One region of the Kitasatospora sp. NPDC127116 genome, then DNA from elsewhere that is predicted to be linked to it. Evidence: riboswitches for the same ligand, from Rfam matches in the RefSeq annotation. Region 1 holds a riboswitch; the other holds the start of a gene.
What was found. A riboswitch is a leader RNA that binds a small molecule or an ion and turns the genes downstream of it on or off. The one in region 1 is predicted to bind cobalamin.
Positions count from the first base shown of each region.

Region 2: linked by a shared signal. The riboswitch ahead of metE (5-methyltetrahydropteroyltriglutamate--homocysteine S-methyltransferase) and the one ahead of ACFVHV_RS26680 (prenyltransferase/squalene oxidase repeat-containing protein) in region 1 are both predicted to bind cobalamin.

Region 1 is NZ_JBHXTL010000073.1:22,274-29,714, forward strand. It holds gene ACFVHV_RS26670 (CbiQ family ECF transporter T component) at 1-515, opposite strand, end outside; gene ACFVHV_RS26675 (hypothetical protein) at 607-1,644, opposite strand; gene ACFVHV_RS26680 (prenyltransferase/squalene oxidase repeat-containing protein) at 1,713-4,580, opposite strand; cobalamin riboswitch at 4,761-4,902, opposite strand; cobalamin riboswitch at 4,986-5,063, shown strand; gene ACFVHV_RS26685 (hypothetical protein) at 5,262-6,626, shown strand; gene ACFVHV_RS26690 (flagellar hook-length control protein FliK) at 6,812-7,291, opposite strand; gene ACFVHV_RS26695 (peptidase) at 7,321-7,441, opposite strand, start outside.
Region 2 is NZ_JBHXTL010000129.1:213-7,653, reverse strand. It holds gene ACFVHV_RS35455 (HelD family protein) at 1-1,013, shown strand, start outside; gene ACFVHV_RS35450 (zinc ribbon domain-containing protein YjdM) at 1,172-1,528, shown strand; gene ACFVHV_RS35445 (MFS transporter) at 1,681-3,144, shown strand; gene ACFVHV_RS35440 (MarR family transcriptional regulator) at 3,144-3,596, shown strand; gene cobF (precorrin-6A synthase (deacetylating)) at 3,961-4,719, opposite strand; cobalamin riboswitch at 4,835-5,064, shown strand; gene metE (5-methyltetrahydropteroyltriglutamate--homocysteine S-methyltransferase) at 5,220-7,441, shown strand, end outside.

The DNA of each region.
Region 1 (7,441 bases):
GCCCGGGCGACGCGTTGGACGCTCTGCACCAGCTGCGGCGCGACGCTCAGCGACACCGTCACGGCGACGCCCAGCTCGTACAGCGCACCCGGCAGGACCCGCAGCGCCCGCTTGGGGTTGGCCAGGGTGTTGGCCGCCCCGATGCAGCAGATCAGGCAGGCCAGCCGCAGCCCGTCGAAGGCCGCCGAGAGCGTGGCCTCCAGGGAGACCGGGCCGCCGATCCGGATGCCCGCGTACCAGGCGGGGGTGGGGATGTGCGGCAGGGAGAAGAGCAGGTGGTCGTGCGGGGTGATGCCGGTGGCGAAGACGCAGCGGAAGACCACCCGGATCGCCACCACGGTCAGGGCCACCCACAGGTAGTAGCCGAAGCCGCGCGCCCACGGGGCTTCGCTGCGGCGGGCCGTCACCACATAGCCGAGCACGGCGAGGACGAGCAGGAGCAGCAGCGGGTTGGTGGTGCGGCTGGCCACCGTCGCCAGGGCGAGCGCCCAGGCCCACCAGGCCAGCGGGTGCAGGTTCCGCGGGACGCGCCCGCTCCCCGCCGCCCGCCCGGGGACGGACTGCGGGGAAGAGCCGGCGACGGCCTTGTCGAGCGTGGTCACCGGATCACTCGGCCCGTCGGCGGCGCAGCCGCGCCGCGATCACGGTGGCCGCCCCGAGCACCACGACGAGGACGACCCCGACCACGGCGGGGACCATCGAGCCGGAGTCGTGCGGGGCGTCGGCCACCGGGTCGGCGTTCACCACTCCGCCGGGTACGGCGGGGGCGGGCGTCGGCGCGGCCACGGCGGACTGCTCCGTCGGCCGGTCGCTCGGCGTGTCCGTGGGCAGCGCGGTGGGCGGCTCGACCGGTACCGGTGTCGCGGGCACCGGCGTCGGCTCGGGCGCACCCGGCGGGGTGATGCCGTCCTCGGGGGTGCCGGCCGTGCCGGGGGGCGTGCCGGGCGCGGGCGGACGGGCTCCGCCCGCCGGGGGCTTGGTGGGAGCCGGGGCCCGACCGGTACCGGAGCCGCCGGTCGTGCCGGTGGACCCGCCGGAGCCGCTGCCGGAACCGCTGCCGCCGGTCGTCCCGGCACCGCCACTCGTCGACCCGCTGCCGGAACCGCCCGAGGCACCGCCGGAGCCGCCCGCGGTGCCCTGACCCGGGTCGGCCGGCTGCCCACCGGGGCTGGAGTCGTGCGCCCGGACACTGTCGGGCGAGAAGGTCGGGCGGCCCTCGGTGCCCTCGATGTCGGTGCCGCCGAAGATCCACAGGTCGACGCTGCCCGGCTTCGGCTGGTAGAGCATCGCGCCGAGCTGGCTGTACGACCAGGTGTTCTGGCCCGGGTCGGCGTGCCAGTACGACCAGTAGGCGGTGGCCGGGGGCGTCAGGACGCACTTCTCCTGGTCCGGGGTCGGGTACTGCTTGCCGCCCTGGAACCCGCTGTAGCCGATCCGGCAGATGAAGGCCGGGCCGTCGTGGCCGGTGCCGGTGGTCTTCCAGCCGCCCTGGTTGAGCAGGGTGTAACCGGTGGTGGGAGTGGTGCCGCAGGAGCGCAGCAGCGGCCCGCCCCACTTGCTGAAGTCCACGGCGAGCACGACACCGGAGGTGGTGGTGCACTGGTCCATCGGCAGCGGCGCCGCGGACGCCGGGGCGGTGCCCACGGCAACACCCCCGAACGCGACGGCCAGCGTCGTGGCGGCTGCGCCCGGCAGCCGGCCGAAGCGCCGGATCACCGGTGACGCCCCGGGCCCGAGGCGGTGCGACGGCGGGCGGCCAGGACGGCCGCGGCGCCGAGCACGGTCAGCAGACCGGCGGCCCCCGTCAGTGCGAGTGCTTCGCTCCCCGTGGCCGAAAGGCCGCCGGTACCGGACCGCCCGGCACCGGCACCGGCACTGATGGGAACACCACCGCCGACCGGGCCACCGGCGAGCGGGGCGTCGGACGGACGGGTGGTCGAGCCGTCACCGGGACCGGGCGCGACGGAGGTCGGGGACGTCGTCGCGGTCCGCGTGCCGGTGCCCGTCGGGGTCGGCGTACCGGTCGCGGTCGCGGTGCCCGTGGGCGTTCCGGTCGGCGTCCCCGTGGGAGTCGGCGTCGGCGTACCTCCGAGGTTGCGGGTCAGCGTGCCGAAGGAGATCCCGGTGGCCCCGCCGAGCACCTGTGTGGAGGCACGGACGTCCGAGCCCTGCTGGCCGCCCGAGGCGACGTTGAACCCGCCGTCGCCGTTCTGCTGCCCGGCGAGGAAGTCGAGCGCCTTGGCGATCTGTGCACCGTGGATCGACCGACGGAGCGTCATGCCCTGGATCGCGAGCGCGGCCGAGTTGGTGGAGTCTCCGGCCGCGCCGGGGAATCCGCCGTCGGGAAGCTGCCGCGCGGCCAGCCAGGTGGTCCCCCTGTCGACCGCCTGCGCCGCCTCGTCGCCCGGAACCAGGGCCAGGGCCATGACGGCCATCGCCGTACTGTCCACATCCGAGTCGCCGGTGGCCGGGATCAGGCTCGGCCAGGAGCCGTCCGGGTGCTGCAGGCCCTTCAGGTAGGCGATCGCAGGGGCTGCGCCGGCGGCGTCGCCGGCCCGGAGCTGGGCCATGACGGCGAGCGCCTGGGAGAACACCGAGGTCGCGTAGACGTAGTTGCCGGGGGCGGCGCAGCCGGTGTTCGCGTCGGCCTTGGTGCACACCATCGCGGCGAGGGCGGCGATCAGGTCGTGGCCGCCGAAGGCGCGCGGGTCGCGGCCCACGACCTCGGCGAGCAGCGCCTCCTTGCCGATGGACCCGCCGCCGGCGTACTCGGTGCCGATGGCCGTCCAGTCGTTGACGGTCCGCTCGCTCGCGTCCTTGCCCTGTTGGTCCAGGAAGTCGACGATCCGGCGCAGCGCGGCGTCGTCGGTGCCGGTGGCGGCCAGGGCGTAGGCGCCGTCGATGGTCAGGCCGAAGTCGGCGAAGGCCGGGAACCCCTCGTAGTAGTGACCGTCGATCAGCCGGGCCGGGTCGGTGAGGTAGGCGCTCCCCTTCGCGGCGTCGGGCTTCCTCCCGGCGGGCGTGGTCGGGGGCGTGGTGGTCGGCGTGGTCGGCGTGGTCGGCGTGGTCGGCGGGGTGGTGGCCCCGTCCGGGTTGTGCCGGACGGCGGTGAGGTCGGTGCCGGTCAGGGCCAGGATGGCCTGTTCGGTGGCGGCGGCGTCCGGGTCGGTGGTCGACTCGTCGGGGCCGAAGCCGCCGTCCTTGCCCTGCCGGGCGGCGAGCCAGGCGGTGGCGGCGGCCTGTCGGGCGCCCTGGCCGGTGGCCCGGAAGGCCTGGGCGGCGCTCGCGGTGCTGGTGGTGTCGCCGGGGGCGCCGGCGTAGGGAAGGAGGGAGCCGTCGGGCTGCTGGCTCGCCGCGAGCCGACCGGCGGCCTTCTCGGCGGCCGCCTCGTAGCCGGGGGCCGTGCGCAGGGCGAGGACGGCGATCGCGGTGGTGAGCGGGTCGGACTCGCAGTGGTCACCCGCGACGATCATCGAGCCGGCCATGCCGCCGTCGTCGCACTGGAGGACCGTGAACCGGGCGAGTGCCGGGGCGGGTGGGGTGATGCCGGCGCGCTGGAGCGCGATGACCCCGAGGGACTGGACCCAGGGCGAGGCCGCGCCGAGGAAGTCCCCGGCGGCGGTGCACTTCCCGTTCTCCCCGGCTGCCGTGCAGACGTGGTCGGTGAGCGCGGCAAGCGGGTCCCGCCCGCCGAAGGTGCGGGGGTCGCGGCCGGTGCTCTCGGCGACGAGGGCCAGCAGGGCGGCGGCTCTGGTGTCGGGTGCGCCGGCGGGGCCGTCGGGGTACAGGAAGGCATCGATGTGGTCGGCGAGGAAGCCAACGACCTTGCGCAGCACCGGGTCCTGCGTCCCGGCGGCGGCGAGTGCGACGGCGGTGAGGGCGGTCCGGGGGTAGTCCGGCCCCGGGGCGGCCCAGTTCTCCATGTGGTCGCCGCCGACGAGCTGACCGGCCAGCCAGGCGGCCGCGGCGGCCGGATCACCGGTGGGGGACGGCGTGCCGGTGGGGCTCGGCGTCCCCGGGGACGTGGCGGACGGCGAGGCGCTCGCGGAGGGGGACGAGGAAGGCGAAGGGGACGCCGAGGAGCCACCGTTCTTCGCGCGGACCGAGTCCGGGGTGAAGTCCGGCGCCCCGCTGGTGCCCCCGATGTCGGTGCCGCCGTACACCCAGGCCTCGACCTCGCCGGGCTTGGGCTGCTGCGTGCCGGCGCCGAACCGGCTGTAGGACCAGCTCTGTTGGCCGGGTGCGGCGATCCAGTACGACCAGTACGCGGTGGCCTGCGGGGTGTTGACGCACGGCTCCTCGGCCGGAGTCGGGTACTGGACACCGCCGTTGAAGGTCCCGGTGCCGAGTCGGCAGATGAAGGCGGGCCCGTCGTGCTCGGTGCCGGTCGTGGTGAATCCCGCGTTGTGCAGCAGGTTCATCCCCGTCGTCGGGTGGGCGTCGCAGCCCCGGACGACCCCGCCGCCCCAGTGGCTGAAGTCGACGGCGACGATCGCGCCCGTCGTCGCCGTGCACTGCTCGATCGGATCGGCTGCCGCGGAGCCGGGGTGGCCCAGCAGGACGGTTCCTCCCGCGGCCACTGCGACGGCCGTGGTGATCAGAAGCGAGCCCAGTTCTCTGCTTCTGTGACGCGTAGGACTGCTGCTGACCCTCACCGGCGACTCCCCGATCGGTCGTCGGGGTCCCACGGCGCAGCCGACGGCTCTCCCCGGCACGGGGCGCCGTCGCGACCGCGTCGTAGTCCACGACGACGCATGTACTCATGAACAAGGCCCCGGCGCAGGCATTCCGGCTCACCGGCCCTTGCGGGCGGGTCTACGGTTGCGGGTCAGCGCCGGAATCGGACCGGCTTCCCCTGACTGCCGAGGACTAAAAAGCGGTTCATCACACCATGTGCTCGGAGTCGTCGTCAACGAGTCGTCATGTCACTTTCGCCACCTCGTAGATCCGTTCACGGGTGCGGTAACGTCCGCGGTGGCCGAGCGGGGGAATCCGGTGCGAATCCGGAGCTGACGCGCAGCGGTGTGGGGCGGTGGTTGCACCGGCCCCGAGCCCGAATGCCCGCGCGGTCGTGCAGCACCAGCACCAGCCCGCCCACGCGATCCGGGCGGCCGCCGCCCCGTACCACCGCGCTCTCGGACGAGCGCTGGGGTCCCGGGGCAGGACCGGCGCGCCCGTCACCCCAAGGAGCCCGTTCCGTGTCCGTTCCCGCACACTCGCGCTTCGTCTCCTCACGCCTCGCTTCCGCGGCGACCGTCTCGATGGCCGCCTGCGCCCTCCTGATGTCGGCCGTCCCTGCGCACGCCACCGCCTCGCCGAGCCAGATAGCCACCTCCAGGACCACCGGCGTCACGTACCTCAAGTCCCTCCAGGCCGCCGACGGCAGTTACGTCACCGGCGGCGGGCTCTCCAACGAGTGGGCCTTCAGCGCGCTCGCCGCCGCCGGCACCGCCGCGGCCGATGTCGCCCCTGGCGGTGACACGAGCAAGAACGCGCGCCTGGTCTACCGCAACCAGCTCGCCGCGAGCAGTTGGCCGAGCACCTCGCCGGTCGTCACCGACTACGAGCGTGGCATCCTCAACTCCTACGCGGCCGGCATCGACCCCGCGCGGATCGGCCCGGGCCGCAACCTCGTGGCCGACCTCGCCGCCTACTGGCAGACCGCCGAACCCGGCTACTACGGCCCGTCCGCGAACTTCAACGGGACCGTCTTCGGCCTGCTCGCCCTCGGCGGCGCCAAGACCCGGAGCGGCGGACAACGCGTCCCGCAGTCCCTGCTGAACGCCTCGGTCGCGACCGTGCGCGCCAACCAGCACAACGACGGCGGCTGGAACTACAGCAAGGCCGCCGGCGACCCGACCGCGCTCGCCCAGGGCAGCGACATCGACATGACCGGTGCCGCCATGGCCTCCCTGTGTGTCGGCGGCGTCCCGGGCACCGACGCCGCGATCGTGGCCGCGAAGAACTTCCTCAAGGGCAAGCTCGCCTCCTCCGGCGCCTTCAACGCCATGTTCGGCGTCAACACCGACTCCAACGGCTGGGCCGTGTCCGGCCTCAACGCCTGCGGCATCAACCCCCAGGGCACCGACTTCACCAGCGGCACCGGCAAGACCCCGGTCGACTTCCTCGTCGCCCAGCAGTTCAAGCCCGGTGGCGGCTTCAAGTACCTGCCCACCGACACCTCCCCGTCCCCGTACGCCTCCGTCGACGGCCTGCGCGCCGTCGCCGGCGCCGGGTTCACCGCCACCCCGCCGGCGCCGACCACCGCGGGCGAACCCGCCTGGGCCGCCACCACCGGCTTCACCGCGGGTACGGCCGCCCGGCTCGCACTGGTCGTCGACGACGGCACCAGCAACCTCAAGGTCTGCGCCGTCACCCTCACCCCCACCGGCACCACCACGACCCTCGGCGACGTCCTCGACGCGGCGGCCACCGCCACTCCGAGCGGCTGCGTCACCTCCGTCACCCCGTCCACCGGCGGCGGCACCGTCACCGCGCTCAACGGCACCGCGAACAGCGGCTCCTCCACCTGGAAGGTCGGCCTGGACGGCGCCACCGCCACCGCCGCCACCCGGGCCGCCACCGTCCACCTCGGCGACACCGTCTCGCTGAGCTACGGCAGCTGATCCACCGACAGGGCGAAGCCGCGGCGGCAGTCCCGCGGCGGCCGTGCGTGCTCGGCTGCGGCGGTCGGCAGCGTACTGCTGCACGACCACCTCGTCCGGCGCCGGCGGGCACCTCACGCCCGACCCCTGTGCCCCGGCCTCCCTCGTCGGGGAGGCCGGGGCGTCGACGTGTACGGGCAGGCGGGTCAGGGAGCGGTGATGCCGGGTTGGGCGCCGGCACCGAAGGACCAGCCCTCGACGTCGCCGGGGGCCGGGTTGTAGCTGCCCGCGCCGAGGCCGCTGTACGACCAGGGGCCGCCGTGCTGGGCGTGCCAGTACGACCAGTAGGCGCTGCCGGTGGGGTTGGTGCAGGTTGTCGGCAGGCTGTTGACGGTGCAGACGAAACCCGGGAAGCGCGGGTGGAAGGCGTAGCTGAATCCGGCGCCGGTCAGCGCGGCCAGGCCGCTGGCCGGGTCGCCGAGCGCACAGCCGGTCTGGATGCCGCCGCCGACAGCGGTGAAGTCGACCACGACCGTGACGCCGGTGGTCCCGCCGCAAGCGGCGGCCCGAGCCTGCGGGGCCTGGACGGCGGAGACGCCGAGCAGACCGGCGGTGAGGGCGGCGGCCGCGGCGATCGAGCCGAGCGTACGGCGGACCGGGCGCGCCGGAGTGAGGGTGTCGCTCATCGGTGAACTCCTCCTGGTTTCGGGCGTGTTCAGTACGCGGCCGGGGCCGGGCAGGCCAGGGTGGGCGCGTCCGGGCGGGCCCCGGCGGCGGAGAGCGTGGCGAGCGGGGTGCCGGCGAGGCCGAGGACGGCCTGCGCGGTGGCCCGGGCG
Region 2 (7,441 bases), on a different contig from region 1:
AGAGCCTGCGCACCCGGGTGGTGGCGATGCTCCAGGACCAGGCCGAGCGGCGGACCGGCGTCCGGTCCGGCGCCTGGTCGCGGAAGATCGGCCGCTGCGGGCCGGTGGCCGCCTTCCTGGAGGCCGCCTGGCCGAATCTGCGCCCGGAGGCCGTGGTCGCCGCGCTGCTGAGCGACTCCGCCCTGCTGGCCGAGGCCGCCGACGGGGTGCTCGGCCCCGAGGAGCAGGCGGCGATCCTGTGGCGCCGGCCGCCGCGCTCGGCGAAGAGCGCCAAGTGGTCCGAGCACGACCTGATGCTGCTGGACGAGGTGGCCGGCCTGATCGAGCGCCCGGCCGGCTTCGGCCACGTCGTGGTGGACGAGGCCCAGGACCTCTCCCCGATGCAGTGCCGGGCGATCGCCCGCCGCAGCGCCTTCGGCTCCCTGACCGTCCTCGGCGACCTCGCCCAGGCGACCGCCCCGTGGGCCGCCCGAAGCTGGCCCGAGCAGCTCGCCCACCTGGGCAAGCCGCAGGCCGCGGTGGTGCCGCTGACCACCGGCTTCCGGGTCCCGGCCGCCGTGACGGCCCTCGCCAACACCCTGCTGGGCGCGCTGGACGTGGACGTGCCGCCGGCCGTGTCGCTGCGGCAGGACGGGGAGCTGACGGTGCGGCGGGTGGCCGGGGGCGGCCTGGGCGGAGCGGCGGTCGCGGCGGTGCGGGCCGCGCTGGAGCGCGAGGGCTCGATCGCGGTGATCGCGGCGGACGGCGCGGTGGCGGAGGCCGCCGAGGCGCTGCTCGCGGCGGGGATCCCGACCGGGGCGGCCGAACAGGTCGGCACCACGGCGCGGGTGACGGTGCTGCCGGCCTCGCTGGTGAAGGGGCTGGAGTACGACCACGTGGTGGTGCTGGAGCCGGCCGCCATCGTGGAGGCCGAGGCGCGCGGCCTGCACCGGCTGTACGTGGTGGTGACGCGGGCGGTCTCCCGGCTGGACGTCCTGCACTCCCGTCCGCTGCCCGCGCCGCTGGGCGGGTGACGGCCCGGCGGCGGAGGCGGGCGGGGAAGGCCGGGCGGACGCGGCCGCCGGCCATGACCCCGTGCCCACCGGAAGCGGCGGCCGACCGGTGCCGGCACCCCTGCTGACCTCCTCACTCGTGCCCGGACCAGCTCCGGACAGCTGGATATCCTGAACACATGAGCGACAACCTTCCCCCGTGTCCGCAGTGCTCCAGTGAGTACACCTATGAGATGAACGCCCTCATGGTCTGCCCCGAGTGCGCCCACGAGTGGGTGCCCGGCGGCGGTGACCAGGCCGGCGTGCCGGCCGGCGAGCGCGTGATCAAGGACGCCGTCGGCAACGTGCTGAGCGACGGCGACACCGTGACGGTGGTCAAGGCGCTGAAGGTCAAGGGCAGCGTCTCCGGCATCAAGGCCGGCACCAAGGTCCGCAACATCCGCCTGGTGGACGGCGTCGACGGGCACGACATCGACTGCCGCATCGAGGGCTTCGGCGCCATGCAGCTCAAGTCCGGCGTGGTCAAGAAGGCCTGATCCGCGGGCCCCCAGCGGCCGCGCCCCGTCGAGGAGATCGGCGGGGCGCGGCCGTCGCGCTGTCCAGGGCCGGTCGGGGGTGGAGTCGCCGCCCGGATTAGTTGTAGCATCACAATGATTACAACAATACAACTAACTCTGGAGCGTTCGTCATGCCCGATGCCGCTCGACCGCGGCCCTGGCTCGTGCTCGCCATCTGCTGCATGAGCCTGCTGATCGTCAGCCTCGACAACACCATCCTGAACGTGGCCCTGCCCGCCGTCCGGCGCGACCTGGACACCACGGTGTCCGGCCTGCAGTGGACGGTCGACGCCTACACCCTGGTGCTGGCGAGCCTGCTGATGCTCTCCGGCTCGACCGCCGACCGGATCGGCCGCCGCCGGGTGTTCCGGATCGGACTGGTGGTGTTCACCGCGGCCTCCCTGCTGTGCAGCCTGGCCCCCGGGCTCGGCTGGCTGATCGCGGCGCGGATGCTCCAGGCGGTCGGCGGATCGATGCTCAACCCCGTCGCCATGTCGATCATCAGCAACACCTTCACCGACTCCCGGCAGCGCGCCCGGGCGATCGGCGTCTGGAGCGGCGTGGTGGGCATCAGCATGGCCGCCGGGCCGATCATCGGCGGGGCGCTGGTGGAGTCGGCCGGCTGGCGGGCGATCTTCTGGATCAACGTCCCGATCGGCCTGGCCGCGCTCTTCCTCACCACCCGCTACGTGCCGGAGTCGCGGGCGGCCCGCACCCGCCGGGTGGACCCGGTCGGCCAACTGCTGGTCGTCGTCGTGCTCGCCGCCCTCACCTACGCGATCATCGAGTCGCCGGAGCGCGGCTGGACCTCGCCCGTGGTGCTCGGCTGCGCGGCGGCCTCCCTGGGCGCGCTGCTGGGCCTGCTGCGGTACGAACCCCGGCGCACCGACCCGCTGATCGACCTGCGGTTCTTCCGCTCCGCGCCCTTCTCCGGCGCCACCGTCATCGCGGTCGCCGCCTTCGCCGGCCTCGGCGGCTTCCTCTTCCTCACCTCCCTGTACCTCCAGGACGTCCGCGGGCTCGACCCGCTGCACGCCGGACTGTTCATGCTGCCGATGGCGGTCATGTCGCTGCTCACCGCGCCGCTGTCCGGCCGGATGGTGGCCGCCCGGGGGCCGCGCACGCCGCTGCTGCTGGCCGGGGCGGCACTGACCGCGAGCGCGGTGCTCCAGGCGGTCGGCTACTCCGAGCACCTGCCGACCTGGCTGCTGGTCCTCGCCTTCCTGCTCTTCGGCACCGGCTTCGGCCTGGTCAACGCGCCCATCACCAACACCGCCGTCTCCGGGATGCCCCGCTCGCAGGCCGGGGTGGCGGCGGCGGTGGCCTCCACCAGCCGACAGGTCGGCCAGTCCCTGGGCGTCGCGGTCACCGGCGCGCTGATGGCCGGCAGCGCCCTCGCGGACCCGGCGGCCTTCACCGGGGCGGCCCGGACGGCATGGTGGATCATCGCCGGCTGCGGCGCCGCCGTGCTGGTCACCGGTACGCTCACTTCCGGCCGCTGGGCCCGGGCGACGGCCGAGCGCACGGCGCGGCGGCTCGCCGCCGAGGAGGCGGCCGAGGGAAGCACGGAGACGAAGGAGACGGTGGACGCCTGATGGAGCGCCTCGACACCGGTGGGCACCCGGAGGGGAGCGGGACGGACGCCGCGACGGCGGCCCGGGTCTGGCAGGGGATGTACGCGCTCGTGCTGGAGCGCCACGACCGCCGCAGGACCGTCGCCGAAGCCCTCGGCATGAGCTTCAGCCGGGTCCGGGCGCTGCGCCGGCTCGCCGCCGGCCCGATCACCCTGCGGGAGCTGGCCGAGCGGCTGACCGCCGACCCGCCGTACACCAGCGTCATCGTGGACGACCTGGTGCGGCGCGGGCTCGCCGAGCGCATCACCAACCCGGCGGACCGGCGCTCCAAGCTGGTCCACCTCACCGAGGAGGGCGAGGCCAAGGCCGCGCTCGCCACCGGGATCCTCGCCACGCCGCCGGACGCGCTGCTCGCGCTGCCGCCGGAGGACCTCCGCGCGCTCGACCGGGTGGTGGCGAAGCTCCTGGACTGAGGGCTGCCGCCCGACGCGGCGGGCGTGGATCCGGGAGTCGGGACACCGGTCGCGGGTGGTCCGTGTTCTCCGCGAGGACGGAGACGGGCACGCATGAGTCCGGGCCGCTGTTCCCGTTCCGCCGCCGTTCCGCCGTTCCGCCGTTCCGCCGTGCTGCCGTGCTGCCGTGCTGCCGTGTTGCCGACCGCCGGGGCCCATTGCCCTTGACGGTCCGTCAATCTCCTTTCTCCGCAGGCCCGCACGCCGATCGTGCGGGCTGTTCGGGAACTGTTCCGCCATCGCCATCGCCGTCGGCGACGCCCGGATCGCCGGGCGCCGGGCGCCGGGCGTGCCGTCCGTCCGTCGGACTTCCGGCAGCGTCGGGTCAGCCGTCCGAGCGTCGCAGCAGGTAGGTGTCCATGATCCAGCCCTTGCGCTCCCGGGCCCGCTCACGCAGCTCGCGGATGCGCGGGGCGGCCTCGGCGAGCGGACCGGAGACGAGCACCTCGTCGGGGGTGCCGAGGTAGGCGCCGTAGTGGATCTCCAGCCCCTCGGGGTCGATCCCGGCGAAGGCGGCCCGGCCGTCGAGCATCACCACCACGTCGTCCACCCCCTCGGGGAAACCCTCGGCGAGGCGGCGGCCGGTGGTGATCTGCACCGGCCGCCCGACCCGGGTCAATGTGGTGCGGTGCCGGGCGGCGAGCGCGGAGACGCTGCTGATGCCCGGGACCACCTCGTACTCGAAGGGCATGCCGCCCCGGTTCGACACGTCGTCCACCACGGCGATGACGCTGTCGTAGAGGGCGGGGTCGCCCCAGACCAGGAAGGCGCCGTGCTCGCCCGGGCCGAGGTGCTCGGCGACCAGCCGTTCGACCAGATCGGCGCGGCGGACGCGCCAGTCGTCCACGGCGGCCGCGTACGCGGGGGTGGCGCGGTCCCGTTCGGCGTCCGGCGCCGCGACCACGCGGTGCCCGGGCCGTCCGTGGTCGGCCAGCATCCGGCGACGCAGCGCGATCAGGTCCTGCCGTTCCTCGCTCTTGTCGAGGATGAAGAAGACGTCGGTGCGACCGATCGCCTTGACCGCCTGCAGGGTGAGGTGGTCGGGGTCGCCCGCGCCGATGCCGATGACGAAGATGTGCCGCATGGGAGCCATTCTGCCGTTCGCCCCCGGGTGCGCCGCCCGGGGCCGGGCGCGGAGCCCGCGTCTCACCACGCGGACGCCTTGCGAGATTTCCGCCTCGACGCCGACGGTTTGCCCCTAAGCTGGCGGTGCAGCTGGTTCGCCCTGTCCGCCAGGCAGGCGCGTCGCAAGAGGGAACCCGGTGGGAATCCGGGACTGCCCCGCAGCGGTGAGTGGGAACGACCGCCGTCATACGCACTGGACCCGGGACGGGTCTGGGAAGCGACGGCCAGTAGGTGTCCGCCCCGGTTTCGGCCGAGGTGGGTGTGCCCGCGAGTCCGAAGACCTGCCACTGCCCGTGCGCGAGCGTTCGCGCGCGGCCATCCGGTGACCTCGTGGGCGGGTCGGCGACCATATCGGGCGGAGCCGCGCACGGGTGCGGTCGTCCGTCCGGTCCGTCATCCCTTCGCGTCCTCGTGCCGTCACCGGGCACTTGAGGATCCAGACTCGCGAAGGAGAGTCCCTTGACCACGAAGTCCGCAGCCGCGGCGAGCGTCGCCACCGCCCACGGATACCCCCGCCAGGGCCGGGGCCGTGAATTGAAGAAGGCGATCGAGGGGTACTGGAGGGGCGCGGTCGCGGCCGAGGCGCTGCTGGCGACCGCCGCCGACCTGCGTCGGACGAACTGGGCGCAGCTCGTCGAGGCGGGGGTCGCGGAGGTGCCGACCGGCGACTTCTCGCTCTACGACCACGTGCTGGACACCACGGTGGCGGTCGGCGCGATCCCGCCGCGGCACCGGGAGGCGGTCGACGCCGACCCGCTGGCCGGGTACTTCGCGATGGCGCGCGGCAACCAGGACGTCGCCCCGTTGGAGATGACCAAGTGGTTCGACACCAACTACCACTACCTGGTGCCTGAGTTGGGCCCGGACACGGTGTTCGCCGCGAACCCGGCCAAGGCGGTCGGCGAGCTGCGCGAGGCGCTGCTGCTCGGCCACGCCGCCCGGCCGGTGCTGGTCGGGCCGGTCAGCTACCTGCTGCTCGCCAAGCCGGCGCCCGGGGTGGCCGCCGACTTCCAGCCGATCACCCTGCTGGACCGGCTGCTGCCCGTCTACGCCCGGCTGCTGGCCGAGTTGCGTGCCGCCGGCGCCGCGTGGGTGCAGCTGGACGAGCCCGCGCTGGTGCAGGACCGCACCCCGGCCGAGCTCAACGCGGCCGCCCGCGCCTACCGCGAGCTGGGCGGTCTCACCGAGCGGCCCAAGCTGCTGGTCGCGAGCTACTTCGACCGGCTCGGCGAGGCGCTGCCGGTGCTGGCCAAGGCCCCGGTCGAGGGCCTGGCGCTGGACTTCACCGGCCCGGCCGCCGTCAACCTGGAGGACCTCGCCGCCGCCGGCGGCCTGCCCGGCAAGCGGCTGGTGGCGGGGGTGATCGACGGGCGCAACATCTGGATCAACGACCTGGAGAAGTCGCTGGCGACCCTGGCGACCCTGCTCGGCCTCGCCGGCACCGTCGACGTGGCGCCGTCCTGCTCGCTGCTGCACGTGCCGATCGACGCCGCCGCGGAGCGCGACATCGACCCGCAGATCGCCCGCTGGCTGGCCTTCGCCCGACAGAAGGCCGGCGAGGCGGCACTGCTCGCCCGGGGCCTGCGCGAGGGCACCGGCGCGATCACCGCCGAGCTCGCCGCCAACCGCGCCGACCTCGCCTCCCGCGCCAACTCCCCGATCACCCGCGACCCGGCGGTGCGCGCCCGCGCCGCCGCCGTCACCGCCGACGACACCCGGCGCGCCCAGGCGTACCCGCAGCGGGCCGAGGCCCAGCGCGCCCGGCTCGGGCTGCCGCTGCTGCCGACCACCACCATCGGCTCCTTTCCCCAGACCGCCGAACTGCGCACCGCCCGCGCCGATCTGACGGCGGGTCGGATCGACGCCCCGGCCTACCGGGAGCGGATGGAGGCGGAGGTCCGCGAGGTCGTCGCCTACCAGGAGAAGGCCGGGCTGGACGTCCTGGTGCACGGCGAGCCCGAGCGCAACGACATGGTCCAGTACTTCGCCGAGCAGCTCACCGGCTACCTCGCCACCCGGCACGGCTGGGTCCAGTCGTACGGCACCCGGTACGTGCGCCCGCCGGTGCTGGCCGGGGACATCTCCCGTCCGCACCCGATGACCACCGACTGGTTCCGCTACGCGCAGGGCCTGACCGACCGCCCGGTCAAGGGCATGCTCACCGGCCCGGTCACCATGCTCGCCTGGTCCTTCGTCCGCGACGACCAGCCGCTCGCCGACACCGCCCGGCAGGTGGCCCTCGCCCTGCGCGACGAGGTCGTCGACCTGGAGGCGGCCGGCGCCGCCGTCGTGCAGGTCGACGAGCCGGCGCTGCGCGAGACCCTCCCGCTGCGGGCCGCCGCCCGCCCGGCGTACCTGGCGTGGGCCACCGAGGCCTTCCGCCTCGCCACCTCCGGCGTCCGCGCGGACACCCAGATCCACACCCACATGTGCTACGCCGAGTTCGGCGCGATCATGACGGCGATCGACGAACTCGACGCGGACGTCATCTCCCTGGAGGCCACCCGCTCCCACATGGAGGTGGCCGGCGAGCTGGCCGAGGCGGGCTATCCGCGCGAGGTCGGCCCCGGCGTCTGGGACATCCACTCCCCGCGCGTCCCCAGTACCGACGAAGCCGTCTCGTTGTTGCGCGCGGGCCTGGCGGCGATCCCGGCGGAGCGGCTCTGGGTCAACCCGGACTG